3 regions of the Glutamicibacter halophytocola genome follow, and region 1 is predicted to be linked to each of the others. Evidence: riboswitches for the same ligand, from Rfam matches in the RefSeq annotation. Region 1 holds a riboswitch; each other region holds the start of a gene.

Region 1 (10,367 bases):
AAGTAGAGGTGTATTTCAGGTTGCTACGCGATGTTCCCTGATTAACTTCTGGTGTTCAGTGCTGGTTAGTAAATATTCTTATTTCGGAATATGTCTTATGTGTTTGGCGTAGGAGCCGAAGTTACCGCAAAAACCGAACGAGTAGCCCGCCCTCGGCAGAATTCGCCAAGGTATCAGGCCACGGATTTTGCTGCGCACGACCTGGAATTCTGGGCGGCTTCGGGCAGGAATTATGCACACGCGAGCAAGCTCACATAGCTGTGAACAGACTATGAGCAGTACGCCATGAACGGGGTGCTTGAGGCAAAAAACCGCGAGAATCAGGCGCTCTGGTTTGACCAATGGGTGTGGGTCGACCATGCTTAAAAAGGCCTATTTAGGATTTATTGTGACAATTCGAGAAGAAATAGCGTCGGGTCACCGGTAATATTCCCGTGGCAATATGCAGGGTCAGTTGTATCAATCAGCACCCTCTGACGCTAGATTTGGATTCAGTGAATCGACACCGATAAGCAATTCGCAATCAAGCACACTGCAGGGCAATCGCGTCCCCTCGAAGCGATAACTCGCCGGGCGCCGGCAGGACTTCGTTCGCCGAGCCTTACCAGTGAAGGAAGAACGCAATGAAGCAGACGGATCAATCATTTGAAGACCTCGTCGGCGAGCTGCATACAGCTCGACAACGACGACCAAAGAAATATTCGGTTTCAGGAACCGACTATTGGGTATTCGGAATCGCTGGCGCCTTGGCGCTGGCATTTATCATTTGGGGTTTCGTAACCCCCGAGGGCTTGGGTAAAGCCGCAGACGTGGCCCTTAACTGGGTCATCACCAACACTGGTTGGCTGTTTATCATTGCAGCCTCGGTATTCGCAATATTTGTCATCGTGGTCGCTGCGAAGAACTTCGGGCGCATCCCGCTGGGCAAGGACGACGAAAAACCGCAATTCAGTACAGTTTCATGGATCTCCATGATGTTTGCTACCGGCATGGGCATCGGCTTGGTGTTCTACGGCGTGGGAGAACCGCTGTTCTTCTACATGTCACCGCCGCCAGGCACCGTTGAAGGGTCTACCGACGCTGCCCTGAGCACCGCCATGGGCACCACGCTCTTCCACTGGACGCTGTTCCCGTGGGCGATGTATGCCATCGTCGGCTTGGGCATGGCCTACGGCAGTTTCCGCCTGGGGCGCCCGCAGCTGTTCTCGGCAATGTTCTCCTCCGTCTTCGGAGAGCGCATTGTGCACGGCTGGGGCGGCCGCACCATTAATATCCTCGCCATTATCGCTACCCTATTCGGCTCCGCCTGTTCACTGGGACTGGGCGCACTGCAGATTGGTGGCGGCATCCAGTCCGCTGGCATCCTTGAAAAGGTTGGCTCCGGCGTCCTGGTAGTGATCATCGCGATCCTTACCGCATTGTTTGTCGCTTCGGCTGTCTCCGGCATCGAGCGCGGCATCCAGTGGCTGTCGAACATCAACATGGTCTTGGCAGTGATCCTGGCGCTGATCGTCTTCATCGGCGGCCCAACGCTATTCATCCTCAACGTCGTCCCGAACGCCGTGGGCGCATTCATTGGCGACCTTCCAGAGATGGCTTCGCGTACCGCGGCCTCCGGCGACGGCACCATGTCCAGCTGGCTGTCCTCCTGGACTGTCTTCTACTGGGCTTGGTGGATCTCATGGAGCCCATTCGTGGGCCTGTTCATCGCTCGCATTTCGCGTGGCCGCACCATCCGCCAGTTTGTCACCGGCGTGCTGCTGGTTCCATCGGCTGTCACCCTGCTGTGGTTCTCCATCTTCGGCGGTGGCGCCATTGGCTTGCAGGAACGCGCGGAGCGTGCAGGCAACACCGGCGAGGCGCTGGCCAAGGTGGTGGATGGGGCTCCGGACATCAACTTCGACCTGATCCTCTTCGATCTGCTTAATGCGCTTCCGCTCTCCGGCTGGATTGCCACGGTGCTGATGATCGTCACGGTCTTGCTGATCGCGATCTTCTTCGTCACCGGCGCCGACTCGGCTTCCATCGTGATGGGTGCCTTGAGCGAGCGCGGGGCCGAGGAGCCGACCAAGAAGTCCGTGGTCTTCTGGGGTGTCGCCACCGGTGCTGTTGCCGCAGTCATGCTGTTGGCGGGTGGCGATCATCCGGCCGAGGCGCTCAACGGCTTGAAGAACATCACGATTGTCTCGGCCTTGCCGTTCGTGATCGTGATGCTGCTGTTGTGCGTCGCACTATGGAAGGACCTGAGCCGCGATCCGCTGATCTTGCGCGGCAAGGTGGCCCGCACCGTGCTTGAGCAATCGGTGACCCAGGGCGTGGACCGGCACGAAGGCAGCCAGTTCAGCCTGATGACCACCGAGATTCCCATCATCAAGCCGGCCGGGAAGCCGGAAGATGGTGTGGTGGATTCAGCTCCGGTGATAGTTACCGAGGCTGTTGTGGAACCGTCCACGGATTCTTCCGAATCCAAGGATTCCTAGCATCAAATAGTCGAAGCCACGTCCCGCGGGACGTGGCTTCGACTATTTAAAGCGGATTTTCTTCAGTTGCGCTTTAGCGGCGTGCCCGGCAGATTGCATTGATCTCGGGAATGCACGGTTCATTCTGCAGGCTGGTGGTGTCACCCAGCGTGGTTCCTTCAAATAGCTGTGTGAGCAGGCGGCGCATGATCTTGCCCGAACGGGTTTTGGGAACATCCGGTACCAGCAGCACATCGCGCGGCTTGGCAATCGGGCCTATCTGGGTGGCTACCGTGGAACGAAGCTCAGCTATGAATTGTGCCTGGCGCGCGGCGAGCTGCTCATCAGGGTTTTCGCCAATCAGCGACTTGTCCAGGGGCACCACGAAGGCGGTGGCCGCATGTCCGGTTTTTGCATCCGGGGTGGGGCAGACGCCGGCCTCGACGACACCGGAGTTGGTGACCAGCGCAGACTCGATTTCAATGGTCGATAACCGGTGCCCGGAAATATTGATCACGTCATCGGTGCGGCCCAGGATGAAAATATCTCCATCCTCGTCAAAACGTGCCCCATCGCCGGCGAGGAACCAGCCTTGCTGGACGTACTTCTCCCAGTAGCTGGTGTAGTAGCGTTCAGGGTTGCCCCATACCGTGCGCGCCATGGACGGGCCGGTGCGGGTGATGACAATATTGCCCTGGGTATTGGGCTCAACTCGCTGTCCCTGGGCATCAACGATATCCACGGAAACGCCCGGCAGGGCACGGGCGGCGCAACCTGGCTTGAAGTAGTCGTCGGTCGGCAAAGGGGAGAGGACCGTCGCCCCGGACTCGGACTGCCACCAGGTATCCACCATCGGAATGCCTGCCGGGGTATCACGGCCAAGCTGTTCGCGCAGCCACCGCCAGGCCTCCGGGTTAACGGCTTCGCCAACGGTGCCGCCGACGTTGATGGAGGACAGGTCGTAGGATTTGGGAATGCCCTCGGGGAACCAGCCCATCAACGAGCGGACCAAGGTCGGGGCCGTGTAGTAGCTGGTGACCTTGTAGCGTTCGACGACTTCGAAGTGGCGTCCGGGATGCGGCGCGTTGGGCACGCCTTCATAAATCACCTGGGTGACGCCGTTGGATAGCGGTCCATAGATCTCATAGGTGTGGGCCGTGATCCATGCCAGGTCCGCGGTGCACCAGTGCACGTCATTCTCGCGCTGGGAGGCATCCGGGTTGGCGAAGAGCATGTTGTAGCTGGCGGCAGCCTGGGTCAGGTAGCCACCGGTGGTGTGCACCAGGCCCTTGGGCTGTCCGGTGGTTCCGGAGGTGTACATGATGAACAGCGGAGTTTCGGAGTCGAAGAACTGCGCTTCATGTTCGGTGGGCTGGGTGTCGACAACATCGTGCCACCAGACGTCGCGGCCTTCGGTCCACGGGATCTGATCGCCGGTGCGTCGAATGACCAGCACTTTTTCGATTTCATTCTCGCCGGAGACCGCTTCGTCGGCATTGTCCTTGACAGGCACCGAGGTGCCGCGGCGGAATTGGCCATCGGTGGTCACCAGCACCTTGGCCTTCGTGTCTTCCACGCGGAACTTCAACGCTTCGGCAGAGAATCCGCCGAAGACCAGCGAGTGGACGGCGCCGATGCGGGCGCAGGCCAGCGTGATGACGACGGTTTCGATGAGGACCGGAAGGTAGATGACCACGCGGTCGCCTTTGGCCACGCCCAAGGATTCCAAAGCGTGGGCGGCCTGGCTGATGCGTTCTTGCAGGTTCTTGTAGGTGACGGCCACCCGGTCGCCGGGTTCGCCCTCGAAATACAGTGCGACCTTGTCTCCGCGGCCGGCGGCCACATGCCGGTCGGCGCAGTTCACCGCGGCATTGAGCTTGCCACCCAGATACCAGGAGATCTGCGGTCCGCGCTTGGCTTCCGGGTCAGCTGGGAGGATCTGGCTGGTGGTATGCCAGCTGGTGTCCCAATCAAGGAGGCGTGCCGCGTCGTCCCAGAATGCTTGGCGTGCTTCCTCTGAGGCAAATGCAGAGGTTGGTGCCGATTCGATGGTCATTACAGAGTATTCCTTGGAGTGTCTATTCGGTGGCTGGTTTGGTACTTGATCGCTAGTGCCCTCGGGCCCGGGGCTTTTATGGCGCGGCGTTCGGAGGCAGCGAGCAGGGCAACGGCAAGTATTCCGAGGAAGGCCAGCTGTTGCTTGTGCCCTGGAGGTTCTTGGCCGAGGCGAATTGCCTGTCTTTGCCCATAGCCCGTTGCGGCTGCGAGCCTGAAAGCGCGGTGCGGCTCTGTGCCGTGGTGGCGAATCTGCGCGAGAAATTGGCGAGGCCGGCGCCCAGCGCCATGGATGCGAGGCCCGGGTACTGCATTTGAGGCTGCGCAAAGCACAGTGCCATGATCATCTCCATCGGTCCTGGCGGTAGCACCGGCCTATGGAAGGTGTCCTCCATAGGTGGTTGCTGCGGTGTCACTGAGCCAGATCTCTCGGCCGCTCGGGATGGTTACACGTCTATTACAGGGTTTCGAAGGAATTGAATGCAAATCTTGCGTAACATGAAAAATCTTCGATAACTGTGCCACATGCGCGGGATATTTCGTTATTTATTTCATTGAATGCCGGTTTGATCGATAATGGGCGAATATGGGCAATTCATCTTCGGCATGATGCGCCATTAGCTGTTCAACCTGCCGGTCATCTCGGAACCGCCCAAGGTCGAAATGTGACTTCGTGGCTTGGATGCATCGGTTTATTACGGCTACAAATGAATGACGACCCATCCAGAGCGGCTGAGAGATCTGGCTCGACGACGCCGCAGCAACCACCCGAAAAGGGAGACGGTGCTACCGCCAGGACCGATGGAAAGAATTGAGGACTTTTAATGTCATTTGGCGAGTTGCCAAACACCTCCGGTTTGGACTTCAACCATCTCAGCGATCCTTCGCAGGCTAGCGCCATGGGACTAGACGACTTCGAAGAGCAGCTGCCCACGCGGCAACTGCTCAAGGTCACCCCCGGCCCCGGCGCGGATGAGCAATACGACCGGCTGGCTGAAATCTTCCGTCCGGTCTTCGCGCAAATCGCCAGCACCGCCAAGGACCGCGACCGCAACCGCGTTCTGCCCTTCGAGCAAGTAGGCCTGCTCAACCGCGAACGTTTCGGCGCACTGCGCATCCCGGTTGCCGAGGGCGGATACGGCGCGCGCCTGGTCGACGTGTTCCGCTTGCTCATCGAGCTGTCCGAAGCCGACTCGCATGTCGGCCAGCTGTGGCGCGCGCATATCGCGTTCGTGGAAAACGTGCTGGTCCTCGACGACCAAAAGCTGCGCAGCAAGTGGACCGCCCGCATCGCCGCCGGGCAAATTGTCGGCAACGCCTACACCGAACGCGGTGGCAATGCCCTGGGTACGCTGAACACCAAGGTGAGCCAGGTTGATGGCCGCTGGCTGGTGGACGGTGAAAAGTACTACTGCACCGGCACCATTTTTGCCGACTGGACCACCGTGGCCGTGGCCCACCCGGAACTGCCCGGGCGCCAGATCGCGGTAGTCTCCACCCAGCACAGCGGCGTCAAGATCCTTGATGACTGGGATGGCTTTGGCCAGGGGCTCACCGGCACCGGAACCACAGAGTTCCACCAGGTCCCGGTGGACACGTTCATGCCGCAGCAGAGCAACGACTCCGAAGCGGCGATCTTCCAGCTGGTGCTCATGGCCGTGCAGGCAGGTATCGCCCGGGCGGCCCTGAATGACCTGCGCATTTCGGTGCAGAACCGCACCCGCATCTTCACCACCGGCACCGGCGTTCCGGTGCACCGCGAACCACAGGTGTTGCAACTGGTCGGCGAGGTGTCCGCAGAATCCTTCGCCGCGGACTCGGTCGTGATCGGCGCCGTCCTTGAAGTCGAAGCCGCACTGGTGGATCCGGGGCTCAACGACGAGGAACGCTATGCGGTCTGCGAACTGGCAGCCAACCGGGCGCAAACCATCGTCCAGCCACTCGTCATCGGTGCCACCAGCAAGCTCTTTGACGGCCTGGGCGCATCCTCGACCAGCGTCATCTGCAACCTGGACCGGCACTGGCGCAACGCCCGGACCATCGCCACCCACAACCCGGCCATTTACAAGGCCCGCATTGTGGGGGATTACGAGATCAATGCGGTCCAGCCGCAACGACTCTCGGTCACCGGCGAAGACAGCAACCATCGAGCCCACGGCGCCTGAGCGCGAACCACAAATCTTCACCACTACCCAACCACGGCAAGGGGAACATCAATGAGCCAGCAGCGCGAAATTCTCTTCAACGCATTCGACATGAACTGCGTGGTGCACCAGTCGCCAGGCCTGTGGCGCCACCCGGATGACAAGGCCTCGACCTACAACACCATCGGCTACTGGACCCACCTGGCCAAGGTACTGGAAAAGGGCAAGTTCGACGGCCTGTTCATCGCCGATGTCCTGGGCACCTACGATGTTTTCAACGGCACCAATGAGTCCCCGTTGCGCTCCGGCGCCCAGGCCCCGGTTAATGACCCGATGATGCTGGTCTCCGCCATGGCAGCGGTCACCGAGAACCTCGGCTTCGGCGTCACCGCGGGCACCGCCTACGAGCACCCCTACGCTTTCGCCCGCCGCCTGGCCACCCTGGACCACCTGACCAACGGCCGCGTGGGCTGGAATGTCGTGACCGGGTACCTGCCATCGGCCGCCCGCAACATGGGCCAGGAAGACCAGATGGAGCACGACGAGCGGTACAATCACGCCGATGAATACCTCGAGGTCGTCTACAAGCTGCTCGAAGGCTCGTGGGAAGACGACGCCGTGCAGAACAACAAGGAAACCGGGATCTATACGGACCCGGCCAAGGTGCACAGCATCGAGCACGAAGGAAAATTCTTCAAGGTGCCCGGAATCGCCATCACCGAGCCTTCCATCCAGCGCACCCCGGTGATCTACCAGGCCGGCGCCTCGTCGCGCGGCATCAAGTTCGCCTCGGAAAACGCTGAAGCAGTATTTGTCACCAGCCCGACCCGTGAAATCCTCAAGGCCACCGTCGCCAAGATCCGCGATGCCGCAGAGGCCGCCGGCCGCGACCGCTACGATGTGAAGATCTTCGCGATGCAGACCATCATCACCGATGAGACGTCCGAGAAGGCCCAGGCCAAGTACGAGGATTACAAGTCCTATGCGGACGTTGAAGGTGCGCAGGTCCTGATCTCCGGCTGGATGGGCATTGACCTGTCGGAGCTGAACCCGGATGAGCCATTGGGCGCCAACCTGAAGTCCAACGCCATCCAGTCCACCGTGGAAACCTTCCAGAAGGCCAGCGGCGACGACGGCAACCCGTGGACCATCCGCCAGTTGGCCGAATGGGTGGGCGTGGGCGGCTTCGGCCCGATCACCGTCGGCTCGGGCGCCGAGGTGGCCGAGAAGCTCATCGACTGGGTGGACTATACCGACGTTGACGGTTTCAACCTGGCCTACGCGGTCACCCCGGCAACCTTCGAGGACGTTGTCGAATACGTGGTTCCCGAGCTGCAGGCTCGCGGCGCCTACAAGACCGAATACGCCCAGGGCTCGTTGCGCAACAAGCTCTTTGGCGAAGGGGACCGGGTGAAGGAGACCCATCGCGCCGCGCAGTACAAGATCTCCAATCGCCTGCCAGCTAAGGGCTAGGCATCCTGCCCGAGGCCCTGGCCTCAAAATGGCATCGGCTCCCTCCACCTTAGAAGGGTGGACGGAGCCGATGCTGTTTCCAGGAGCCTACTGGGCGGGATTCACCACCATGGCAGATCCTCCGCCACGGCGCACCGGCTCGGCTGCCGCAGTCAGAGTTCCATCCTCATTGATCTGCACCGCTTCCACCGCGCCGATCTCTGCCTGCGGGGTGAAGGAGTCCCCGGCCGGGGTGAGCTTATGCCCGAAGGCCTCCATGGCCGAACCGTACTGGTCGATGAATTCCGGTTCTGCAGTCACCGCAGCGGTATTGCGCTGCGAGGCCCGCGGGGCGGCGATGGCTTCGCTGATATCCATGCCCAGGTCGTAGCGGTTGAGCAGCGTCTGCAGCACCGTGGTGATGATGGTTGAACCACCGGGGGAACCGATGGCCATCACCGGCTCGCCGTCACGCAGCACGATGGTTGGCGCCATCGAGGAGCGCGGGCGCTTGCCCGGCTCAAGGCGGTTTGGATCTTCCGGGTCATAGACCGTGGAGAAGTCCGTGAGCTCATTGTTCAGCAGGAAGCCACGCCCCGGCACCACCATGCCCGACCCTCCGGTCTGCTCGATGGTCAGCGTGTAGGACACGACGTTGCCCCAGCGATCCACCACCGACAGGTGGGTGGTGGAGATGTTCTCGGTGTCATGCTCAACGGCCGGCTCAGCGGCAGCTGCCGGGCATTGGCCATCAAAATTCTCGATGTCGCCCGGGGCCACCGGCTTGGCGGCCGCATGATCGGGGTTGATCGCGCAGGCCCGGTCGGCGCCGAAGAGCTCGCTGGTCAAGGTCTCGGTCGGCACATCCACAAAGGCGGGGTCACCCACGTATTTGCCGCGATCCGCATAGGCCAGCGCGGTGGCCTCGAAGTAGTGGTGCAAGGCGTCGGCGGGTTCCATGGAGGACAGGTCGTAGTTGCCCAGGATATTCAGCGATTCGCCAATGGTGGTGCCACCGCTGGAGGAGGGCGCCATGCCGAAGATGTCCAGCCCGCGATAGTCCACCGCGGTTGGCTTCTGCTCGGCCACCTCATAGTTGGCGAGGTCCTCGGTGCTGACAAAACCGGCAGGGACCGGCAGCTTGGTGTCCTCGACCTTGGGCGGGGCCTGGACCGTCTGGGAGATTTCGGAGGCCAGATCACCGTGGTAGAACGCCTTTGGGCCTTCCTTGGCCAGCAGGCGATAGGTATCGGCCAGCTCGGGGTTCTTGAAGATGCTCCCCACCTGTGGCGCATCGCCACCGGGGAGGAAAAGCTCGCTGGTGGAGCCGAAGGCTTCGAAGCGTTCCTTGTTGTCCAAGGTTTGTTCCCGGAAGGTCTCATCAACAACAAAACCGCGGGAAGCCACCTGCGTCGCCGGACGCAGCACCTGCTTCAGGCTTTGCGAGCCCCAATTGTCCAGGGCTCGCTGCCAGGTGGCTACGGTCCCCGGAACGCCCACGGCAACACCGCTGGTGACCAGTTCCGGAGTGAAGTTGTAGGGCTCGCCGGTCGCCGGATCAATAAATGCGTCCTGAGGGGTAGCAGCTGGGGCAGTTTCACGCCCATCGATGGTGCTGACCTTGCCGGAAGCCGCGTCGTAATACAGGAAATAGCCGCCACCGCCGACACCCGCGCTGTATGGTTCGGTCACGCCCAGCGCCGCCGCTGTGGCGACCGCGGCGTCTACCGCGTTGCCTCCCTTGCGCAGTACCTCGATGCCTGCCGCTGATGCTTCCGGATCTACCGAAGAGACCGCGCCACCGGTGCCGGTGGCCGTGGGATTCTTTTCGGTGTGCCGTGGATCGGCGCTCGCCGGGATCGCGCTGAATGCGCCAAGGCCCAGGGAGAGAATCGCGGCGCCAGCCAGGGCGCGCAAACTTGATCGTTGCATACTCTGATCTCCTGAAAAGGTGGGGATGAAGTATGCGTCAATTTACGGGAAGGACTGGATTCGCCAGCGTTGTGACACGCGCCATTTTGTATTGCATGCTCTATTTCCGCGCTGGTCGAAGGATTATTTTGCGCTATGCCGTTAAAACCCGGAGGCAACCAGCGGCCCATGAATCGCCCTGGCTGATTGCCTCCAACGGTGAAAATACCAGCCTGCCTTAGCGGGCCAGGGCGTCCTTGATCGCCTTGCCAAGGGAGGTAGGCGCGCGGCCAATGAGCCGTGCCAAGTCCCCGGAATGCACTTCCAGGGCGCCTTCGCGAATGCG
Region 2 (10,367 bases), 340 kb from region 1:
ATGCCCACAAGGATCGGCAGGGTCAGAAGGTTACCGTGGACCGGGTCATAATGAAGGGTCTCGGTCAGGTAGGTCGGCATGTAGCTGGTCAAAGCGTAGCCAGCAGTGTTAGCTGCGGAAACCAGGACGAAGCCGGTCAGAAGCTCACGCCAATAGGACTTGACCAAGGCGATGACACCCTTGGGAGCATCAGGCGAGTTCTTGGCATCTTCGCTGGCGCGGTTGGCTGCTTCCTGGGCTTCCTTGAACGCGGGGGTATCCTCGATCTTGGAACGGAACCACAAGGCGATGACGCCCAGCGGCAAGGCGACCAGGAATGGGATGCGCCAGGCGAATCCTTCCATGACATCTTCGGCCAAGGTGAGCTGCAGGATCGATACAAAGGCCGCACCCAACGCGAAGCCCATGTAGGAGCCAAGGTCCAAAAGCGAGGCAAAAAAACCGCGTCGCTTGTCAGGCGCATATTCGGTAATGAACGTAGTAGCACCCGCGTACTCGCCGCCGGTGGAGAAACCCTGGATGAGCTTCAACGCGACGAGCAGAATTGGTGCTGCTACGCCCCATACCGAGTAATCCGGAAGGATGCCGATGCCGAACGTGGCCAGGGCCATCATGAGCAAGGTGAAAACCAGAATTTTCTGGCGGCCAACGCGATCTCCTAGTTGTCCAAGAATCACGCCGCCCAGTGGGCGCGCAACGAAGGTTACGGCGAATACGCCGAGACTGAACAATGTCTGGATTGCGGGGTCAACGGTGTCCGGCATGAACAACTTGCCGATAATGACGGCCAAGTAGCCATAGACACCAACGTCGTACCATTCCATGAGGTTACCGACGACAGTTCCGCCGATAGCCTTCTTCAGCATTGAGTTGTCAACAACGTTGACATCTTCTACTTTCAGGCGACGTTTTCTAAAGAACAGTTGTTTACGTGGATTTGCTGCTTCCATAGTTTCACTCCTCGTATCTTTCTTGATCTTGTCGTGGAACCGGCGCCCTCCATGTCGTGGCAGGCGAGTCAAAAATTACTCGCTAAAGTCACGTTTGGACGCCGGGCGACTCATCGAAATCGATAGATTCCTACTCGAAAAACCGCCTAATTACGGGACTCGAGTGATGAAACGCTTGAGCGGATAGTTATCTAGTCTAGCAAAAAAATGACCACTTCCCCCAAAGTTGGCCTGCCTCCACGTTTCGTGCGGGGCGTTTGCAGCGCTCTTGAAGAGGTAAGCGCAACGGCTGAAACAGTTGAAGGCAATAGGCATCGAGAAGAATCCATGGGGACTTCCAAGTGTGGTGTTGAAGCGATAAAAGTGTGGCGAAGGACTCTATGCGACACGGCGGGAAATCTGTGGAAACGCAATAAACTAGCTCGACACAGTGGTGCCTTGAGAAGGGTTTTGCTTCGCGGAACGCCAGGCGGCGATGTGTCCATCCCACCGATTAGTGCATTGGAGCAGATACAAGAACGCCCCAAGGCTGCCGGTGGGGCATCTTGGGGCATCTATTTTGCGCGATTGCTAGTTTCGTAGGCCGACAGTCGCTTCTGCATCGATTCGCAGGAACGAAGAACCGATGACGGCAAAAGCTCCAGGAATCAAAAGCATCCTGTGCTTGGGGTTGTAAAAAATCTCTTCGAGCGGAGATGCCAGGACCCGGTGGACTTTTTCCAGCAGGCGGTCGTTCTCCAAGGACAAGCGTTGCTGCCCAGTTTCGATGACCACACGATCTTTTTCCGTACTAACCGATGCACGCATCCAGTCGTCATCGGGGGTACTGATAGTCTCCGACTTAATCAGGGACACGGTTATTACCGCCTTTATCGTTCGTTTCGCCTCAGCGAGGATCCGCTCAGGCCAGTGACCGATGGGCGCACTATGTGTGGATTAGCGCATACCAACTGACATATTGAATATATCGCGTCTGGCCAGCAGTCGTCTCTTATTCCCAGAGAATTAATCAACCTGTTACTCGAGAAGTCCTCGGATGTCTTGTGCAGTGAGCGCCTTAGAGAACCCATCAGCTTCGTCCATAACGGTCGAGATCAGCTTGCGCTTGCTTTCCTGCAGCGCAACAACCTTTTCCTCGATGGTGCCCTGGGAGATCATCCGGTAAACCATCACCTGACGAGTTTGGCCGATACGGTGCGTGCGGTCAATAGCCTGCGCCTCAACTGCAGGATTCCACCAGGGGTCGAGCAGGAAGCAGTAATCTGCTTCAGTCAGGTTCAATCCGAAGCCGCCAGCCTTCAGCGAGATCAAGAACAGCGGAGCTTCGCCTTCCTTGAACTGCTCGATGACCTTGGAACGATTACGCGTATTTCCGTCGAGATACACGAAATTCACGCCTCGCTCGGTCAGCTTCTCGGCCAGCACTTTCAGATAGGAAGTGAATTGGCTGAAGACCAGAGCGCGGTGGCCCTCGCCCAGAACATCATCAAGCTGATCAAATAAGGCTTCCAGTTTCGAACCCGGAACATCCGATAGCTCGGGATCGACCAGCGAAGGCTCCAGCGCAAGCATGCGCAGATGCGTCAGGGACTGGAAAATCGTAAAGCGGTTGCGATCCAAGTCCTCCACCAGGTGCAGGATCTTCTGGCGTTCACGGTTCAGATGGGTGTCATAAACATGCTGATGCTCATCGGAGAGCCGGACGAGCAATTGCTGTTCCTGCTTGGCTGGCAGATCGAGCACCACCGATTCCTTGGTGCGTCGCAGCATAAACGGCTTGATCCGGCGCTGGAGCAACGCCAGGGTTTCCTTGTCGCCCAGGACTTCAATAGGGCGGGCGAATTGGCGGTTGAAACGGCTCGTGTTCAAGAACAGGGCCGGTGCCACCAGCGACAACAGCGCACCGAGTTCAGAGAGATTGTTCTCCATCGGGGTACCGGTAACGGCCAGCTTGAAGTTGGTCTGCAGGTTCACAGCAGTGCGGTGGGCCTTGGTGGAGCGGTTCTTCACGAACTGGGCCTCATCAAGGATCAGGCCAGCAAAGCGCTGCGCCTCATAAATCTCATCATTCAGGCGCAACAGCGTGTAGGTGGTGAGGATGACGTCGTAGTTTTCCGCCAGCTCGCTGAGCTGCCGCGGTGAACTCAGCGTTCCTTCAATGCTGGTCACGCGCAAGCTTGGAGCGAATCGCTTGACTTCGGTTTCCCAGTTCGAGACGACCGAGCTTGGCGCAACCACAAGGAATGGGGCAGCAGTGCGCTGGGCTGCCGGAAGCTTGGCGCAAGCCTCGCTGTCATTCCACAGCCCGTGCGCATGCAGGATCAATGCGATGGTCTGCAGGGTTTTGCCCAAGCCCATATCGTCGGCCAAGATGCCGCCAAAGCCGCCCTGATACAGCCGGCTCAGCCAGCGGAAGCCGTCAACCTGATAAGGGCGCAATTGCGCGTTCAGCGTTTCAGGCACGGACGCCTGCTCGCCTTCAGCGACCTTCAGCAGGGAACGCATTCGCGCAATGAACAAATCTGCGCCGTCGATGCCTTCGGCGAGCTCATCGAGCTCCTCGAAAATGGAAATCTGGAAAACCGTAAGCTTCAGATCGCCTTCTTTTGGCTTGTCGTTGAGTGCTTGGGCTTCATCAACAAGGGCCTTGAGCTTGGCGAACAGCGGCTGGTTCAAGGAGAACCACGTATTGTCCGGGAGCTTGATCTTCATCTGGCCATTGCTCATGGCCTCAACGATTTGTGAAAAAGGAACCTCGTGGTCGCCAACGGTGATCAGCAATCCCAGATCCAGCCAGTCAGTGCGCTCGTGGTTGACCGCGTTGATCTTCAGCTGGGGAAGCTCGCGCAGTTGCCGGAATACCGGCCGGGTGCCCTTTTCGCTCAGCTTCACTATTGGCAGGCTCTCGATGGCAGGCAAGATTTCAGAGACAAAGGTAATGACGCTTTCGCCCGAGTAGAACTTGGGTGAAAGATCGGGATTCCCCGTTTCTGTAGTCTGCAGGAAGACCTCATCAATAGCTGCGCGAAGCTGTTCTTCGATTTCACGATCGTAGACTTCGTGCTGATCCGGAACCCCGGGATAGCGGATCTGGAATTCCAAGGTTGCCGAGTCATTCGGCTCGCCCTTGTCATTCACATCGCGCTTGTAGGTGACCGTAGCCTGCACATATGGGGGCTTCAAGTCCGGGAGCACCAGTTCCTCGCTGGCACTGCGCAGATCAAAGCGGCGCGCTAGACGCGGATAGACCGAATCGAAGAAGCTGTCGATTTCCGCGACCGGAATGGCCACCGGGCGACGGTCAACGTACCAGCGGCGGTGCGCCTCTGCCACGGGTTCCTTGCTCGGAGCCAACCAGATCTCGTCAGGCTGGCCCAACTGCGCATAGAACCCATGATCTGCAATAACGCCGCTAGGCGACTCGGAATCAAGCACCAGGTCCTGGCCGTCGACATGCAAAATGCCGCTCAGCTGCATCAACTGGTCATCGAGCGTCGCCTGCATGCTGAAGCTGGCCGGGTCAACGATTCGAATGCGCTGTTCGGAGCGTGTGGAGATGAGCTCAATGCCCAGCTCCTGAGCCTGCTGAAGCAGTGGCCACAGCAGGTCGGAAGCGTATTCGTCCATGAATAGCCAGTCTTCATCCACCTTGAATTGCAACTGGGTATCGCTGCGGGCCATGGACGCAAAACGGGTGAACCAGTGGTGCTGCGAGCGCAACAAATTCCAGCCATAGGTCTTGAAGCCCAGGGTGGTCCAGCGCAGCTGCCCGCGAACCCAGCGGCCTTCGGTATTGCGGACCATCGGCCGCACGCCCAGGCGGAATCGCTTATTGCGGGTGGGATGCGGAATGGTGCCGGTCGGCATCCACTGTTGTTGCTGCGTGGTGTTCTTCGCATCGAAGAGCATGAATTGCAAACCCATGGCTACCACGGGGTCGTGCTGCGAGCCGAGCAGCCCGTCGGCTGGGCCAGGTTCAGAGGGCTGGAACCACGAGTCGATTTGCTGGGCCCATGCGGCCGAGCTTTTTTCTTCCGGCACGGCCACAAGGCGCGGCTGCGAAGCAATCTTGTTCGAGACGATGGCCAAGGCGGCAATGTGCGCGCAGATGCCGGGCTTGTCGCACGTGCACTCGCAAAGCTCGATTTGCCAGTCGTCGCCGGCCATTTGAACCTGGATCATCGGCGAAAATTCTTCGCCGTTAGCACGCACGGTGCCTTCGATCTGCCGGGTGGATTCATCAAATTCCACGTCAACCACAGAATTTTCTTCAGCTGCTATGTTCTTTCCGTAAAAGAAAGGGACATCGCCCAGATAGCGCAGCAAGTGGCGCGCGTCGATGGTTGGGGGAACAGAATCACTCATCCTCTCATCGTTTCACGTTCCGGCCCGCGGTGAAAGTTCAAGGGCCTGTCTGTGAATAATCACTATCTATGACGTAGCGTTGACGCATGTCGCACATCTGGCCTTATCTACCGGCGAGGGCAGTGAATATCACCTCGCTCGTCGAGTTTGATCGCTTGGCTTCCGACGCGCTTTCCTCCCTCCACCCCCGCGGATTCAGCTGGCGCGTGCATCGGGTTGATCTGCGTGAACGGGACTCCGTCCTTCGCTCCCTGGACCTGTCGGAAGCGATCTTCATCGATTGCCAATACTCGCAGCATGGGCGGGAACTGGTTCAGGCGACCGGTGGCCTGTGCATGAGCTCTGGCGAAGAACTGCCCTTCACCACGGGGGAACGCAGCTTGTATACCCCGGAAGAACTCTATGAAGGGATCCGCGCGCAGGGCTACGAACAGGTCCCGGATGCGAAGATCTACGCCTATTCGCAACAGCACACCGCACCGGCTGCGCTGAATCCCGAAGATGCGATGGCCAGGACCCTGCATGATCACCACGTTGGGCAGGCTTTGATTTCGGAAGTCTATGAGGGCGTGTTCAAGGATTCCCCGCTCATCGGGGTTATGGGCGGCCATGCGATGCGCCGCGGTTCACGCGAGTACGCGCAAACAGTGGAACTGGGCCAATTGATTACCCGGGCCGGCTATGGCGTGGCCACTGGCGGGGGACCGGGAGCCATGGAAGCTGCCAATGCCGGGGCATGGCTGGCAGGCTACCAGCAAAAGGATCTCAACCTTGCCCTGGAAATGCTCGCCGAACAGCCCGACGCCATTCACCAGCGCACCGGATGGGCCAGGACCGCGCTCGCCGTCAAGGATCGTTTCCCCAGCTCGCAGCAGTCATTGGGGGTGCCTACATGGTTTTACGGCCACGAACCGCCAAATCTTTTTGCCACGAAGATCGCAAAGTTCTTCGCCAACTCCATCCGCGAGGCAATTCTCCTGGAGCAGTCCAATGGCGGGCTGATTGTCTTGCCCGGATCCGCCGGCACGGTTCAGGAGATCTTCCAGGATGCCTGCGAAAACTACTATGCCACCGGCGCCCGGGTGGTTCCCATGGTCCTGTTCGGCCGTGAATACTGGACCAGGACCCTGCCGGTGTGGCCGCTGCTCCAGGCGCTAGCCGCCGATCGGGTGATGGGAGAAAAGATTGCCCTGGTGGACACCGCGGCCGAGGCGATGGAGTTCATCAGCTCCATGAGCACGCTGCGCCGGCGCACACGCTGGTAGCGCCCCCAAGCAAATGACCCCGCGGCATCAGATGATGCCGCGGGGTCATGGGCGATTGAAGCCGAGCCAACAGCCGGTCATGCCACCTGCACGTCGAAGAGCAGGCCCAGGCAGTAGGTGACCGCTGCGGCGCCCCATCCAATGGCCAGCTGGCGCAGGCCGCGCTTGAGCGGCGAGGCTCCGGAGAGCAGGCCGACGATGGCTCCGGTGATCATCAAGGCGATCCCCACCAGGATCACGGAGATGGCCACGGCCGCCAAGCCGCCGAGACCGAAGATATAGGGCAGGATCGGGATGATGGCGCCGGAAGCGAAGAGGCAGAAGGAAGTGGCTGCCGCGCCGGTGGCCGAGCCGAGCTCTTCGTGTTCGTTTTCCAATTCCTCTGCGCGTTCCTCGGGGTTCAGCGAGAAGGCGGGGTTGCAATCACAGGTGAAAAGCCCCATGCGTTCTGCGGCGCGGTGTTCGGCATCTTCATCGCTCATGCCGCGGGCCTTGTAGATCAGCACCAGCTCGTTGGACGCCAAATCGAGGTTGGGTGCTGCCGTCAGCGTCACCTGGGTGGGCCGTGAAGCGGTGAGAAGCTCGCGCTGGGACCGCACGGAGACGAATTCGCCGGCCGCCATGGATAGCGCTCCGGCCAAGAGCCCGGCGATGCCGGAAAAGAGCACGAAGGTGGAGGATACCCCGGTGGCGCCGATGCCCATGATCAGGGCGAGGTTGGAGACCAGGCCGTCATTCGCGCCAAAAACCGCGGCGCGGAAGTTGCCCGAGAGCTGAGCCCGGCCGGCGGTGGCCAGTGCGCGGACTACTTCTTCATGCACCTGTTCGTCGGCGGCCATTTGCGCGGTCGCGTCCTTGTCGTCGCGGTACGGCGAATTGCTCTCGGAGCGCTGTGCCATGGCCAGCACGAAGACCGAGCCGAAATTGCGGGCCAAGAAGCGCAAGATCGTGCGGCGCAATGATGGGCGGACCGGCTTGGCGTGTTCGCCCAGCTTGGCCCGCCAGTGCGCCTCATGCCGCGCTTCGGCTTCGGCGAGTCCCAGCAGGATCTGCCTTTCCTGCCCGGATTTCTTCTGGGCCAGGGTGCGGTAGATGGCGCCTTCGGCGACTTCATCGGCCAGGTATTTTCGCCAGCGCTGGACTTGGGCACGGGTAGGTTCGGTTGCTGACTGGTTCGACATCACGAAAACAGCTCTCTTGGCAGGTCGAATTTCTTGTCGAAACTCGGTGAACGGGTCAGCTACCGATTTTAGTAAGGGGATGGGGCGTTGGGAATTTGGCAAGGCTAAAAGCGGCGTTGCGCCCCTGCGGTTCCCCTGCGGCGGCAACGCCCAGGAGCAGCTGGGAAGTTTCCGGATCGAAGACCGGGCGGCGTGCGCAGCGGGCCAGGAGCTGTTCGAGCAGAATTGGATCGCCGACGTAGCAGATATGCCAGAGTCCGTGGACCTTGAATTGCACTTGGCCGGTTCGGCGGTCGACGATGGGCAGGACGGAATAGGCCATGTGATGCGCTCTCGCTGTGTTCTTGCCCGAGCACAGTGTGTGAACGGACCGCTTCTTCATCCGAACCACCCATGAATCTGGGGTTGGTGCACGGCCAGTCGGAGCTTGGCGCCGTGTCTCGTGAAGCAACACTTGTGATGCTACCGCCTGCGCTGTCCGCGATGAAGGCCTGTTCCGTAATATGACCTGGGCTCCTGGCTACTGGTGGTCATCACCGATGGCGAGGCGGTTGATCGATTCGAACTGCTGGGCCCATTGCGCTGCGGAATAGTCCGGGAGGTTGGGCGCTTCGGGGCGCAAGCCGGTGAAGCCATCAAGCTGTTCGCGCACGATGTCGAGGTGGCCGGCGTGCCGGGAGGTTTCCGCGATCATGTGCACCATGAGATGTTCCAGCGTGGTGTGCCGGCGGCGGATCCACCAGGGCACTTCGACGGGAGCGCTGAGCGGCAAAGCCCTGATGCCAGCATCCGAGAAGGCGGTTGACTCCCGGTACAGCTCGATAATCCCGCTGGCGCTGAAGCGGGCCGGCGGCAGGAAGTCGGCCTGCGGGTCATCGGCATCCAGAAGCTCTTGGATATAGGGGTCATCCACTGTGCGGCCGAGGCATTGGGCAAAATACCCGTACTCGGTGATGGCCAGGTGGTGGACGACGCCGAGGATGTGCGTTCCGGTGGGCGTCAGCGGTTTGCGTGCCAGCTGTGCGCTCAGCCCCTGGGCCTTGTAGATGACTGCGTCGCGCGCGTCGGAGAGATATTCCTGGAGCAGTTCCTTGCTGTGATCCATGATCAGAGTCTAGCCAGCGTGTGGGGATCTGGAGCGCGGAACGTGTGGGACACGGCATATTTGCAGGACTCGCGCTATGCTCTGTTTACTATTGGTAAACTTGCCGCCGCAGCCTTTTCGGAGCGCCCCTTTGGCTGCTGGCGTGCCGCAACAAGCGAAGTGATGGAGCGAAAGCATGAAGACCCTGCCCGTGGAATCAAGCGGTGCCGCGATCAATATCGGTTCGCGGTTGCGCGGGGTGCGCCAGCGGCAGCGAATGACCATCGACCAGGTCGCTGAGCTGTCTGGGCTGACCAAGGGCTTCCTCTCGCGTGTTGAGCGAGATCTCACCAGCCCCTCGGTCTCCACGCTGCTGAAATTGTGCGAGGTGCTCGGCATCGAGGTGGGCACGCTATTTGAAGTGCCCGAAACCATGCTGGTGCGGCTGGAAGAAGCGCCGCGGGTGTCGCTGGGCGGGGAGGGGATCACCGAGCAGCTGGTGACGCCGCGCAGCGAGAAGCGCGTGCAGATGATCCGAGCCGAAATCGCTCCCAAGGGCTCCGGCGAAGCCGAGCTGTATTCGGTGGACTGCGAGTTGGAAGTGCTCCATGTGATCGCCGGGAAATTCACCCTCGTGCTGCCCGAGCAGCGTGTTGAGCTCCAGGCCGGGGACACCATGACCTTTCCCGGGCGCGAGCCGCACAGCTGGGAAAACGAGTCCGATGAGGCAGCCCTGGTGACCTGGACCTTGATCCTCTAGCTTCAAGCGCTCCTTTTCGTTGCGGTGCTGTGGAGCGCGTATTCTAAAAAGGTGTGCTCGGCGTGCGCACACAGTGCGGTGATCGATGGGAGTGGCGTGAGGACTAGCGAGGATACTGGCGCACGGGATCAGCTTCGCTGCATCAGCTGGTGGGCTTCGGTGCTTGTCGGACTTCTTGCCGGCACGACCCTGACGTGGATCCGCACGCAGCGCAATTTCTTTTTCATCGGGGCGGTTATTATCGCGGTGGTGATTGTGGTGCTCGGCCTGCGGACCATTCGGCGCAGGGCCCGCTTCCCGCAAATGGCGCAGGCCCGCGTTTCGTGGCTATATGCCTTCTGGGCGATCATTCTCATGATCCTGGTCGGGCCCCTGCAACTGGTCTACGTAGCCGATGACCTCTCCGAGCTCATGCTCAAGTCCCTGATCCTCTCCGCCGGGTTCTGCGTGGCGATCCATGAAATCGATCGTTCGCTGGTTAATGCCAGCACGAAGAACTTCCGCGGCGCCTAGTCTTCCGGCGATCATGCCGCTGCGCCAGCCAACTGGCCCAGCGATCCAGCTCCTTTCTTGCACCGGCCCCCGGGCCATCACTCACGCTGCTCCTCCCCGGATAGGACCGCGTGCCAATTGCCGCAGCGCTGAACCCTGCCCCCGCATGCCCTGGCGGCGGCATTCTGCCCTTTTGCGCGCCCCAGCTCCCGGATCCATGGCTTAAGCCTTGACGTGACCGCGCCAACAAAATAGCATAATAGGAAACTG
Region 3 (10,367 bases), 420 kb from region 1:
GCTCATCGAGAAAAGCGCCACCCACCGCTGGATCCGACCACCTGCCCTCCGGCTCGGCATCTTTAGCGGCTAAAGTGTTCCGGTGAGATGCGGGTTATAGACCTGCGTCACAGCCGAGCTTCGAAGGGGTTATTTTGCACGAGCGTATTCACCACCGGGCCTTTGCCGATCGCCTGATGAGCGCCGAACAGGCGGCAACCATCATCAAGCCGGGAATGACGGTGGCCATGAGCGGCTTCACCGGTGCCGGATACCCGAAGGCAGTGCCCGGCGCCCTGGCCGCCCAGATGGAACGCCAGCACGCTGCCGGCGAGGAGTTCAAGATCAACGTGCTCACCGGCGCCTCCACCGCCCCAGAGCTCGACGGGGTGCTGGCCAAGGCCGAGGGCATGAACCTGCGCCTTCCCTACATGTCCGATCCCGAGCTGCGCCGCCGCATCAACGAGGGCAACATGGAGTACATGGACATCCACCTGTCCCATGTCGCCCAGCACGCCTGGTTCGGCTTCTACGGCAAGATCGACGTGGCCATCATCGAGGTGGTCGGCGTAACCGCCGAAGGCGACCTGATCCCCTCCAGCTCCGTGGGCAACAACAAGACCTGGCTGGAGATGGCCGACAAGGTCATCATCGAGGTCAACGCGCAGCAATCCGCCGCCATGGAGGGCATGCACGATGTCTACTACGGCACCGCCTTGCCTCCGCACCGCAAGCCCATCGAGTTGACCACAGTGCGCGACCGGATCGGCCAGAAGTACCTGGACGTCGACGTCAGCAAGATCGCCGCGGTGGTCCAAACCGACGCGCCAGACCGGCTGAGCCCCTTCGCCCCGGTGGACGAGACCAGCGAGAAGATCGCCGATCACCTGCTGGGCTTCCTGGACTCGGAGATCCGCGCCGGCCGGCTGACCGAGAAGCTGCTGCCGCTGCAGTCGGGCGTCGGCAACATCGCCAACGCCGTGCTGGCGGGCCTGTCCCGCGGCGGCTACAAGTCCTTGGCCGCCTACACGGAGGTCATCCAGGATGGCATGCTCCAGCTGATCAAGGACGGCACCATCGAGTTCGCCTCGGCCACCAGCTTCTCGCTGTCTGCCGAGGGCATCGAGGAATTCAACCGCAATGTCGAGCACTACCGCGAGCGCATCCTGCTGCGCGCCCAGGAGATCTCCAACCACCCCGAGATCATCCGGCGGCTGGGCTGCATCGCCCTGAACGGGATGATCGAGGCCGACATCTACGGCAACGTGAACTCCACCAACGTCCTGGGCTCCCATGTCATGAATGGCATCGGCGGGTCCGGCGACTTCGCCCGCAACGGCTACCTGTCGGTGTTCATGTCCCCGTCCACCGCCAAGGGCGGCAAGATCTCGGGCATCGTGCCCTTCGCATCGCATGTGGACCACACCGAGCACGACACCATGATCCTGATTACCGAGCAGGGCCTGGCCGACCTGCGCGGCCTGTCGCCCAAGCAGCGCGCCCAGCAGGTCATCGAGAACTGCGCGCATCCGGACTACCGTCCGTTGCTGCAGGACTACTTCGACCGGGCCTGCAGGCAAAGCTACGGCAAGCACACCCCGCACCTGCTGGGCGAGGCCCTGTCCTGGCACCAGCGCTTCGAGAAGACCGGGGATATGCGCCCGGCCAGCTAGCCGCCGGGCTGACCGGGATCGATGCGCACGATCCGGTCATCACCCGTCCCTGGCCGGCCGCGCCCGTCGGTGTTGTTCGTCAGCACCAGCAGCGAGCCGCCAGGATCCACCAGCACATCGCGCAGCCGGCCGAGCCGGCCATCGAGCAATTCCTGCTCGATGGCCGGCGCGTCCAGTTCCACCGCGCGCAGCACTTCGCCGCGCAGATTCGCCAGGTAGGCGGTGCCGTCGAGGATCGCGATGCCGCTGGGGCTGGCCTCGGCAGGGGACCACTGCGCAATCGGGTCGGTGTACTGCCGATCTGCGCCGCCCTTCCCCTCGACTTCGGGCCAGCCATAGTTCCCGCCGGCCTTGATGATGTTCAGTTCGTCGAAGGTGTTTTGCCCGAATTCGCTGGCATACATGGTGCCATCATCGCTCCATGCCAGGCCCTGCACATTGCGGTGCCCATAGCTGTAGACGAGGGAATTCTCGAAGGGGTTGTCCTCCGGGACGCTTCCATCGGGTGCCATGCGCAGGATCTTGCCGCCCAGCGCCTGCAGGTCCTGGGCTTGCCCAGGGTTGGACGCATCGCCCACGCTCGCGTAGAGCATTCCATCCGGTCCGATGGCCAGCCGCCCGCCGTTGTGGATATTGGCCGAGGGCAACGAATCCAGCAGGGTCCGCGGAGCCGACAATGACAGGTTTCCGGCGCTGCCTTGCGCGGTGAATTGCTGAATGCGGTTACCGGATTCCGCGGTGGAATAGGCGTAGAGCTGGTCCGGCGCGAGGAAGGCCAGGCCCAGCAGCCCGCCTTCGCCTCTCGCTGCGAGATCATCGATCCGGGCCACTTCGCGGCTCTGTCCGGACTGCGAAACTTCCAGGATCCTCCCGGAATCGCGTTCGCTGACCAGCAAGCTGTCCTGGACGTAGACCATGGACCACGGAGCTTCCAAGCCGGTGGCCAGTGGTTCTGGAGCGGTTTGCGATTCGGCAGCTGGACTTGGAAGTGGTGTTGGCGTGGAGCATCCGGCGAGGAACACCGCGCCGAGCAGCAGGCATGTGTCCCGGATGTGCTTCATCGGGTGGCTATGCGTGCGCCGGCTGATGGCGCGTCGGGCGATACGTCAGTTCCTGGATCCGCCCGTCCAAAAGCTTTGAATCGACAAGTTCCAGGTCATAGTCGTCGACCCCTCCGAGTACCGGAGCAGAGCCGCTATGCCCGGTCAGCACCGGGAAGATGCTCACCTGGATGAAGTCCACTAGACCTGCCGCCAGCAGCGAATGGTTCATGGCCAGGGAACCGTGGGAGCGCAGCGGCACATCTGAGGTTTCCTTGAGCTGGGCGACGACTTCCAAGGCATCAGCGCGCTCCAGCGTGGCATTAGGCCAAGACAGCGGCTCTTCCAAGGTGGTGGAGATGACGGTGGCGGGCTTGTCGTGCAAAGCCACGCCCCACGCGTCTTCAACCTCGGGATTCATCTCGATTTCTGCCCAGAAGAGACTAAACAAGCGGAAGGTGTTTGCTCCGAAAACCATGCGGCATGGGGGAGTGTAGAGCCCGAGGCGATGGGCCAACAGCTCGGGCCCCTGTTTTCCCCAGTAGCCACCCCAATCGCTGCCTGCACTGCCGAAGCCATCAAGGCTGCTGAACACGTCAAAGGTATAGGTGGCACTCATGGCAAGCCTCCGAAGCTGATCCGCTAGGTGCCACCTAGGATACGCTCAGGCGCTGGGCATATCTACGTTTTGGGTGCGCAATTGTCCACGCGAGAGTTCCTTTCCGCTGGCCTCATCGGTGATGACAACTTCCCACAACTGCTGGGTCTTGCCTTGGAACAGCGCCTTGGCCGCAACCTGCACGCGCGCACCGGTAGAGGGACGCAGGAAGTCGGTGGCATTGTGAACGCCCACAGCAAATTGATTGCGCTCTGAGACCGCGTAGCTGGCGCCAACGCTGCCGGCGCTTTCAATCATGGAGGCATAGACACCTCCATGTACGACGCCCCACGGGGTGTGGTGCTTTTCATTGAGATCGGCATGGCCTCGCACGGAAGTGGCGGTGATGTCGTCAAAGACCAGGCCAATGCTGTCAGTGAAGCGGCTGGTCTTGTCGGGGATTCGCTGTGCTGGGGAACTCACGGGTGACTCCAAAAGTGTCGGGGCGCGGTGCGCCTGTTCGAGTGGTGGGGCTTGCGGTTCAATTATTTGCACTTTACCTGCTGAAGTACGCGGCAATCCTTGCGGGAAGATCCTTGATGGCGAACCCTGGCGCCGATTTTCCACGAAGCGCAGATGCCGGAAGATATTTAGCCGTGCCATAAGTTAATGCGTTACGACGAAGCTCACACCTTCATGGCCGGCTGAAGTGCCTGAAGCGGTCCGAATTGGTGAATAAAGGACTGTTCCATGACCCTAAAACTGAGCCACTGTCGAATATTTTGTTGAATATTGCGATTTGAGAAGTGAATTGTTTGACGGTGCTTCGTCATGAGTCATATTGTTTTAAGCAGAATCAAGAGCATCAGCTAAAAGCCCTGGCTTGCTGATCGGCAACCCTCTCAACGGTAGTGGGGTGCTCCAGGTGAGGATTCGGTTTTGCGCCAAATGGTGTCAGAACAAGTACCGCGCACGGCGTGAAACCTCAGTGGCAACCGGATTCGGATCATCCCGAACCGCTGTTCCCGCTGGGTCTGACGCGGTGGGCAAGAACCGAAGGAATCGAGCCATGTCATTGAATCGTGAACTTGACCCGCTAACCCTACGCAAGGTTTTCGCTCAACATCCCTCAGGCGTGGCCGCTCTGTGTGCAGAAGTGGACGGCGTGAAAACCGGCATCGTTGCATCCTCATTCACTGTCGGGGTTTCGCTGGAGCCGGCATTGGTGATGTTTGCAGTCCAGAAGACCTCCAACACCTGGCCGAAACTGCGCGAGGCCAGCCACATTGGTGTTTCGGTTCTCAGCGATCTTAATGGAGGGGTCTGCGCGCAGATCGCTTCGAAGAAGGGCGATCGATTCCTCGGCGTGGATACCGTGGTTTCCGAGCAGGGCGCTCTGTTCATTGAAGAGTCCACCCTCTGGCTGGAAACGTCGATTTACAACGAAGTCGAAGCTGGTGACCACTGGGTTGTGCTTTTGGAGGTGCATGGGCATCACACATCACTGCACTCGCCGCAGATCTTCCATGATTCCCGATTTCATTCAATCCCAGTTCCTGAGCTCGTCTAAATCTTCTGAGGGGTAGTTTCCCGAAGGCCCGGCGTGGATTCCCTGATGGTGATCTGCTCCGGGCCTAGTCGCGTTTCGGGACGCGTTCAACGCCAGGCAAATAGTTATCCACGGTGTGGATCGCGACCGCTACGCGAAAATGTGGACTATTGGCCATAACTTGCCGAGTTGACCGTGCTAAAGGCCGGTGACTAAGCCTTTTATGATTCCGTGGATATCCACATGGTTATCCACACGTCTGTGGGCAAGATGTGCAGAACTGTGTGAAAACTGCAATAAACCCTGTATTGCGGGCGTTTTTGGGTGTTGATAACTACTGGGAACATATCGCTATCTTCAACAAAATATTTCCCTGTCCACAGATGTGAAAATACAAAAAGCCTAGTCAATAACTATTACTGTTGGGTACTTGACAATAATCCACAGGGTTCTCCCCAGACAGTGAACAGGCTAGTCCACAGCTGAGGGTATGTTATGCACAGAACCTGTGGATAATGGGGTTTACGTGGGTAAACATCGGCCCTACTGTTGGCTTTGGGGCAGAAATATCCACAGACGTAATCCATTGAACTGTTGGCATCAACTAGCAGGTTGGAACGTTGCCATCTGGCAAGGAAGATTTTTCCCCCTGGGGTCAATAGGGGATGGAAGTGTCTGCAATGAGTGCTGAGCCGGTTTACGAAGGACGAGAATCCGACGCAGGGCGCAAGCCGCCACAGGACGTCGAAGCCGAGATGTCCGTGCTCGGTGGCATGATGCTATCCAAGGACGCCATCGCAGACGTCGTTGAGGCGCTGCGCGGAACCGACTTCTACCGTCCGGCTCACGAATCCATCTACGAAGCCATTATCGATTTGTACGGCCGAGGCGAACCTGCCGATGCCGTGACCGTGGCCGACTTGCTGACCAAGCGCGGCGAAATTTCCCGCGTGGGTGGCGCTGCCTACCTTCACAACCTCATTCAGCAGGTGCCCACCGCCGCTAACGCCGGCTACTATGCAGAAATCGTGCGCGAGCGCGCCGTCTTGCGCCGCCTGGTGGACGCCGGAACCCGCATCGTCCAGATGGGCTACTCGCCCGATGGAGAAGTCGATGCCATCGTCAACGAAGCGCAAGCCGAGGTCTACAAGGTTGCGGAAAACCGCAGCAGCGAAGACTACGTACGCCTCTCGGATATCATCGAAGGCACCGTAGACGAAATCGAAAACGCCGCGAACGCCGGCGACGGCATCACCGGCGTGCCCACCGGGTTCTACGAATTCGACGAGCTGACCCAGGGCCTGAAGGGCGGCCAGATGATCATCATCGCGGCCCGTCCTGCAGTGGGTAAGTCGACCTTCGCGCTGGACTTCGCCCGGTCCGCCGCCATCAAGAACAACATGGCCACCGTCTTCTTCTCCCTGGAAATGGGCCGCAATGAAATTGCGATGCGCCTGCTTTCGGCAGAAGCCTCCATCCAGCTCCAGGACCTGCGCAAGGGTTCGGTGGAGGACGCGCAGTGGACCAAGATTGCCACCACCATGGGCCGGTTGAATGAAGCGCCGCTGTTCATCGACGATTCGCCGAATATGTCCATGATGGAAATCCGCGCAAAGTGCCGCCGCCTGAAGCAGCGCAATGAGCTGCGCATGATCATCCTCGACTACCTGCAGCTGATGAGTTCGGGCAAGCGCGTGGAATCACGCCAGCAGGAAGTTTCCGAGTTCTCGCGTAACCTCAAGCTGCTGGCCAAGGAGCTCGATGTTCCGCTGATCGCGCTGTCGCAGCTGAACCGTGGTTCCGAACAGCGAACCGATAAGCGGCCAATGGTTTCGGACCTTCGTGAATCCGGTTCCATTGAGCAGGACGCCGATATGGTGATCCTGCTGCATCGTGATGATGTGTATGACAAGGAAAACCGTCCAGGCGAGGCCGACGTGATCATCGCCAAGCACCGTGCCGGTCCCACCAAAACCATCACCGTGGCATTCCAAGGCCACTACTCGCGCTTCAGCAATATGTCCTCCGAGGGTTAATCCCAGTCAGAACCGACATGGCAGCTACTAAGCCGGCGGCTTGCTGGCTATAGTGGGTGCCATGTTCGCTTCTTTGCAGGCCTTGCTTTGGGGCACGGTAGCCGGATCGGCGCTGTTGCTGGGATCTGGCGCCGCCTGGTGGCTGAAAATTCCGAAGGTCTGGGTTTGCGCGATCATGGCCTTCGGCGCAGGAGTGCTGGTCAGTGCACTGAGCTTTGAGCTTGTACTCGAGGCCTTCGAAACTGGCGGGCTCCTGGCAACGGCGGCCGGTGTGCTGGTGGGCGCCGCGCTGTATTTCTCGGCCAATCGGGTACTGGCCTGGCGCACCACAAGGCGTCAAAAAGCCTCGGGCAGCGCTCAGGGCGGCGAACCTGCGGGCACCGCTTTGGCGGTGGGAGCCTTGATCGACGGCATTCCCGAATCCGTGGCACTGGGCCTGAGCGTTGTGGCTAGCGCGAGCATCAACCCCGCCATGCTCATTGCCATTTTCATTTCCAACATTCCCGAAGGGCTGGCCAGCACGGCTCAAATGAAGAGCGCCGGCCGCAAAGGTTCCTCGATTGCCCTTCTGTGGGGTTCCATCGCGATTTCTTGTGGGCTGGCTGCCTTTGCCGGGGCACTGGCCATGCAATCCATGCCTGAAGAAGCCCTGGCCTTTGCCACGGCAGTTGCCGCAGGCGGAATCCTGACCATGATTGCCGACTCGATGATTCCAGAAGCCTATTCTGTTGAACATGACTACACCGGGCTGCTGGTCACCGGTGGCTTCCTGTCGGCATTCGCCCTGCATGTTCTGGGCGGATAGCAGAAAACTGGCATGATTAGGGCATGCCCCTAAGACGTAGTAGCCACAATCCTGCGCCAGCTACAGAAACCATTTACGCACCGCAATTCTTGGCCACCACCATGGGCATGTTTGTTCTGGTGTTCCTCGTTGCCTTTGAATCCATGGCGGTCACCACCGTGACAACGGAGTAATTGGGATTCGATATTTGATCTGCTGAGCCTGAAGCTGAATCTCTCGTAATCGAGAAAGTTTTTCTTACGCGCGCGCCGTTCCATGGATATGATCGGACGCATGACGACGTTGGAGAATCTTCCCGAGCTTGACTACGCCTTCTTAGCGGAATTCGCGCGAGTCGAAGGGGACAGCCTTACGGCAGTGGGCGCGAGCTTCACTCGAGTCGCCTTGCCTTCATTACCGGCCCCGCTGACGTTGCACGTCGCTGGGCGTATCCGGGCTAGAGAAGGTGGAGCGCCATTCCCAGTCAAGATAAGGGTCGGGAATGATGATGGGTCAAGCGGACTTGTCTTGGAAACCACAATGAATCCGAAACAGGCGGTAAACCCATATGAAGGGAAAGTGGGTCTTGTCTTCACGGCTGAAGTTCCGCTTAAGATTGACTCTGCTGGGCGGTATCGAGCTGAAATATTCATCAATAACGCCCTAGTCCGGAAATTGTATTTCTCTGTTGACATTCTGGAAAACGTCGGGGGCTAGTGATCTGATGGAGCTGAAGATCAGTAGTCATGCTCTATCCAGGATCCAGCAACGAGGGATATCGGAACAGCAAGTTAATGAAGTGTTCACCGAACACCGGCGTTTGATGAGTTACGAATCAAAGGACGCGGCGGGACGATGGGTGTACATGGTGGAAATTGGGGAAAGGAAACTGATGGTCGTGACTTTTCCGGCAATTGAAGATGCGGCGCCCAATGCAACTATTACGGTAATCACAGCTTACTGGCACTAAAACTAGTAAAATGTATACTTACCAAACGCAGAGAGTTCTTATGAACACGATGCGAGGAGGAAAGGTAAAAATGTCTGATAGCACATATTACGACGCAACCCTTCGTGTGGGCTACGCCCAAGTGACAGACGAGACAGTTGAAAAGACCATTGAATATGGTGGCGGACTACTCATAGATTTGGACCGCGCGGGCATGCCTGTAGGTTTCGAGGTTCTGGGTACTTCTACCCGATTCCCCATTTCAGAAATGGGTGAAAAGTTTAGTTGGAGCGCTGACGTGATGACACGTGCGAGTATCGCACTGGATAAGCTTGCACGTCTTATGAACGTACGCACTGATAGCACTGGAGACGGTGTTTTTAAGCCGGCGTCGGTTTGGTCAAGTAAAGGCCTAGCGCACGCATAAGCAGCTGATAATGCCCCATCCTTCCAGGATGGGGCATTTTTTGTGCCATAGATCGCCGTCAGCACGCTTCTAGGTGGCAATCTTCCCATTTCGCATAAATGCTCACCGCCAGATCTGGCAGTTGCGCCGTGTAGACGATCGTCCCAATCAGCCTGGATAGCAGTTAGCGCTGCGTGTGCAGGGCCATTTTAGACCAATCCCGGATAAGTTCAGCCGTAGCCTGGTCATCGTTAGTTCGTACCGCGGCGGATAGATCTTCCAGGCGTTTCGTGAGCCGTTCCATGTCCGCGTCTAGGTCGGCCAGCAACCGCTGGTAAACATTATCCGGCAGCAGACCATCGAGCATCTTGCCCGTGAGCACGTCACGCTTTCGGTCTACCTTGATCAGGGCTCGCCGTATGCCGGGTGTAGGGTCTGTTGGTTTTACTGTGGTCGGTTGTTGGTCTGCCAGGTCGCTGATCTCCTGGGCGATGGTTTCCAGCCAGGGGAGCAGGTGCTCCATGATGCGGGATTTTTTGACGTACCCGCCTTTGCGCAGGTGGTAGTAGGCCGCTTGCTTGCAGGAGTAGGTTACTGCTCCGCGTGGCCCGGTTTTGGGCTTGGGTCGGCCGCCGTAGGCCTTGCTTCCGCAGATCCCGCAATAGATGGATCCGGTCAGCAGGTATTCGGTGCTTTCTGCGCGGGAGCGTTTGATCCGGTCGCGGCGCCGGGATTGGTACCCTTGCCACATTCCCTCGGGGATGAGGGGCATCGTGGATGCTCTGGCGAACTTGTCCGCCGTAGCGGAAGCGTCCGGAGGCGAACGGGTTGTCGAGTATGCCCATGATGATTTCGGCCGACCAGGTTTCGGCGATGACGCTGCTGTATCCATGGTTGGGCTTGATGCCTGTGGCGTTAAGCTAAGTGACTAGTTCACACTTGGAATGCCTGGCGGCGGACATGCAGTAGAGACCGACGAGAGCGGGGACCTGATTGGCGTGGCATGCCGTGCCAGATAAAAATGGAATTACTCTAAGTAGGGCGACAGTAGATCTCTGACATAAAGATTGCTTGAAATTTTGCAACTATCAATAGAACCTTGTGCGGGGGTGCCCCTATGTTGTTTATTGAGCGTTAACTGGCGCCGGAACATCTCAAAAAAGTTCCATCGCGAAGCATCGCGAACAGGGCTGTCAACCGGCGGTGGGCTAACGCAATCAACGCTTGGTTACGCCGTTTGCCTCGGGCACGTTTCCGGTCGTAATTAGCTCTGCTGACAGGCTCGAAATCTTAGCCCAAGACCCTCAATTAGTTGAAACATTGGCAGCAACGACAATTACTGCTGGCAAAACC

The links. Region 1 has a riboswitch for S-adenosylmethionine ahead of AOZ07_RS01730 (acyl-CoA dehydrogenase family protein). Riboswitches for the same ligand answer to the same signal wherever they lie in the genome.
Region 2: linked by a shared signal. The riboswitch ahead of AOZ07_RS03445 (hypothetical protein) and the one ahead of AOZ07_RS01730 (acyl-CoA dehydrogenase family protein) in region 1 are both predicted to bind S-adenosylmethionine.
Region 3: linked by a shared signal. The riboswitch ahead of AOZ07_RS17755 (flavin reductase family protein) and the one ahead of AOZ07_RS01730 (acyl-CoA dehydrogenase family protein) in region 1 are both predicted to bind S-adenosylmethionine.

The regions. Positions count from the first base shown of each region.
Region 1 covers NZ_CP012750.1:370,810-381,176, forward strand. Annotated here, with positions in the region: gene AOZ07_RS01715 (BCCT family transporter) at 624-2,480, shown strand; partial or broken gene acs (acetate--CoA ligase) at 2,554-4,539, opposite strand; gene AOZ07_RS19215 (hypothetical protein) at 4,592-4,855, opposite strand; SAM riboswitch class I at 4,861-4,963, opposite strand; SAM riboswitch class I at 5,231-5,322, shown strand; gene AOZ07_RS01730 (acyl-CoA dehydrogenase family protein) at 5,339-6,679, shown strand; gene AOZ07_RS01735 (LLM class flavin-dependent oxidoreductase) at 6,731-8,131, shown strand; gene ggt (gamma-glutamyltransferase) at 8,219-10,042, opposite strand; gene AOZ07_RS01745 (SDR family oxidoreductase) at 10,260-10,367, opposite strand, start outside.
Region 2 covers NZ_CP012750.1:712,227-722,593, forward strand. Annotated here, with positions in the region: gene AOZ07_RS03420 (MFS transporter) at 1-950, opposite strand, end outside; gene AOZ07_RS03425 (hypothetical protein) at 1,521-1,805, opposite strand; gene AOZ07_RS03430 (DEAD/DEAH box helicase) at 1,968-5,315, opposite strand; gene AOZ07_RS03435 (LOG family protein) at 5,402-6,580, shown strand; gene AOZ07_RS03440 (VIT1/CCC1 transporter family protein) at 6,658-7,761, opposite strand; gene AOZ07_RS03445 (hypothetical protein) at 7,817-8,083, opposite strand; SAM riboswitch class IV at 8,097-8,209, opposite strand; gene AOZ07_RS03450 (DinB family protein) at 8,282-8,866, opposite strand; gene AOZ07_RS03455 (helix-turn-helix domain-containing protein) at 9,042-9,605, shown strand; gene AOZ07_RS03460 (hypothetical protein) at 9,702-10,118, shown strand.
Region 3 covers NZ_CP012750.1:3,858,223-3,868,589, reverse strand. Annotated here, with positions in the region: gene AOZ07_RS17775 (acetyl-CoA hydrolase/transferase family protein) at 135-1,652, shown strand; gene AOZ07_RS17770 (PQQ-dependent sugar dehydrogenase) at 1,649-2,713, opposite strand; gene AOZ07_RS17765 (dihydrofolate reductase family protein) at 2,721-3,311, opposite strand; gene AOZ07_RS17760 (PaaI family thioesterase) at 3,357-3,773, opposite strand; SAM riboswitch class IV at 4,145-4,262, shown strand; gene AOZ07_RS17755 (flavin reductase family protein) at 4,360-4,860, shown strand; gene dnaB (replicative DNA helicase) at 5,520-6,875, shown strand; gene AOZ07_RS17745 (ZIP family metal transporter) at 6,937-7,680, shown strand; gene AOZ07_RS18920 (hypothetical protein) at 7,704-7,853, shown strand; gene AOZ07_RS17740 (DUF6941 family protein) at 7,954-8,376, shown strand; gene AOZ07_RS17735 (DUF4258 domain-containing protein) at 8,384-8,629, shown strand; gene AOZ07_RS17730 (DUF2283 domain-containing protein) at 8,700-9,035, shown strand; gene AOZ07_RS17725 (zinc ribbon domain-containing protein) at 9,199-9,786, opposite strand; partial or broken gene AOZ07_RS18565 (IS110 family transposase) at 10,149-10,298, opposite strand; gene AOZ07_RS17720 (hypothetical protein) at 10,239-10,367, shown strand, end outside.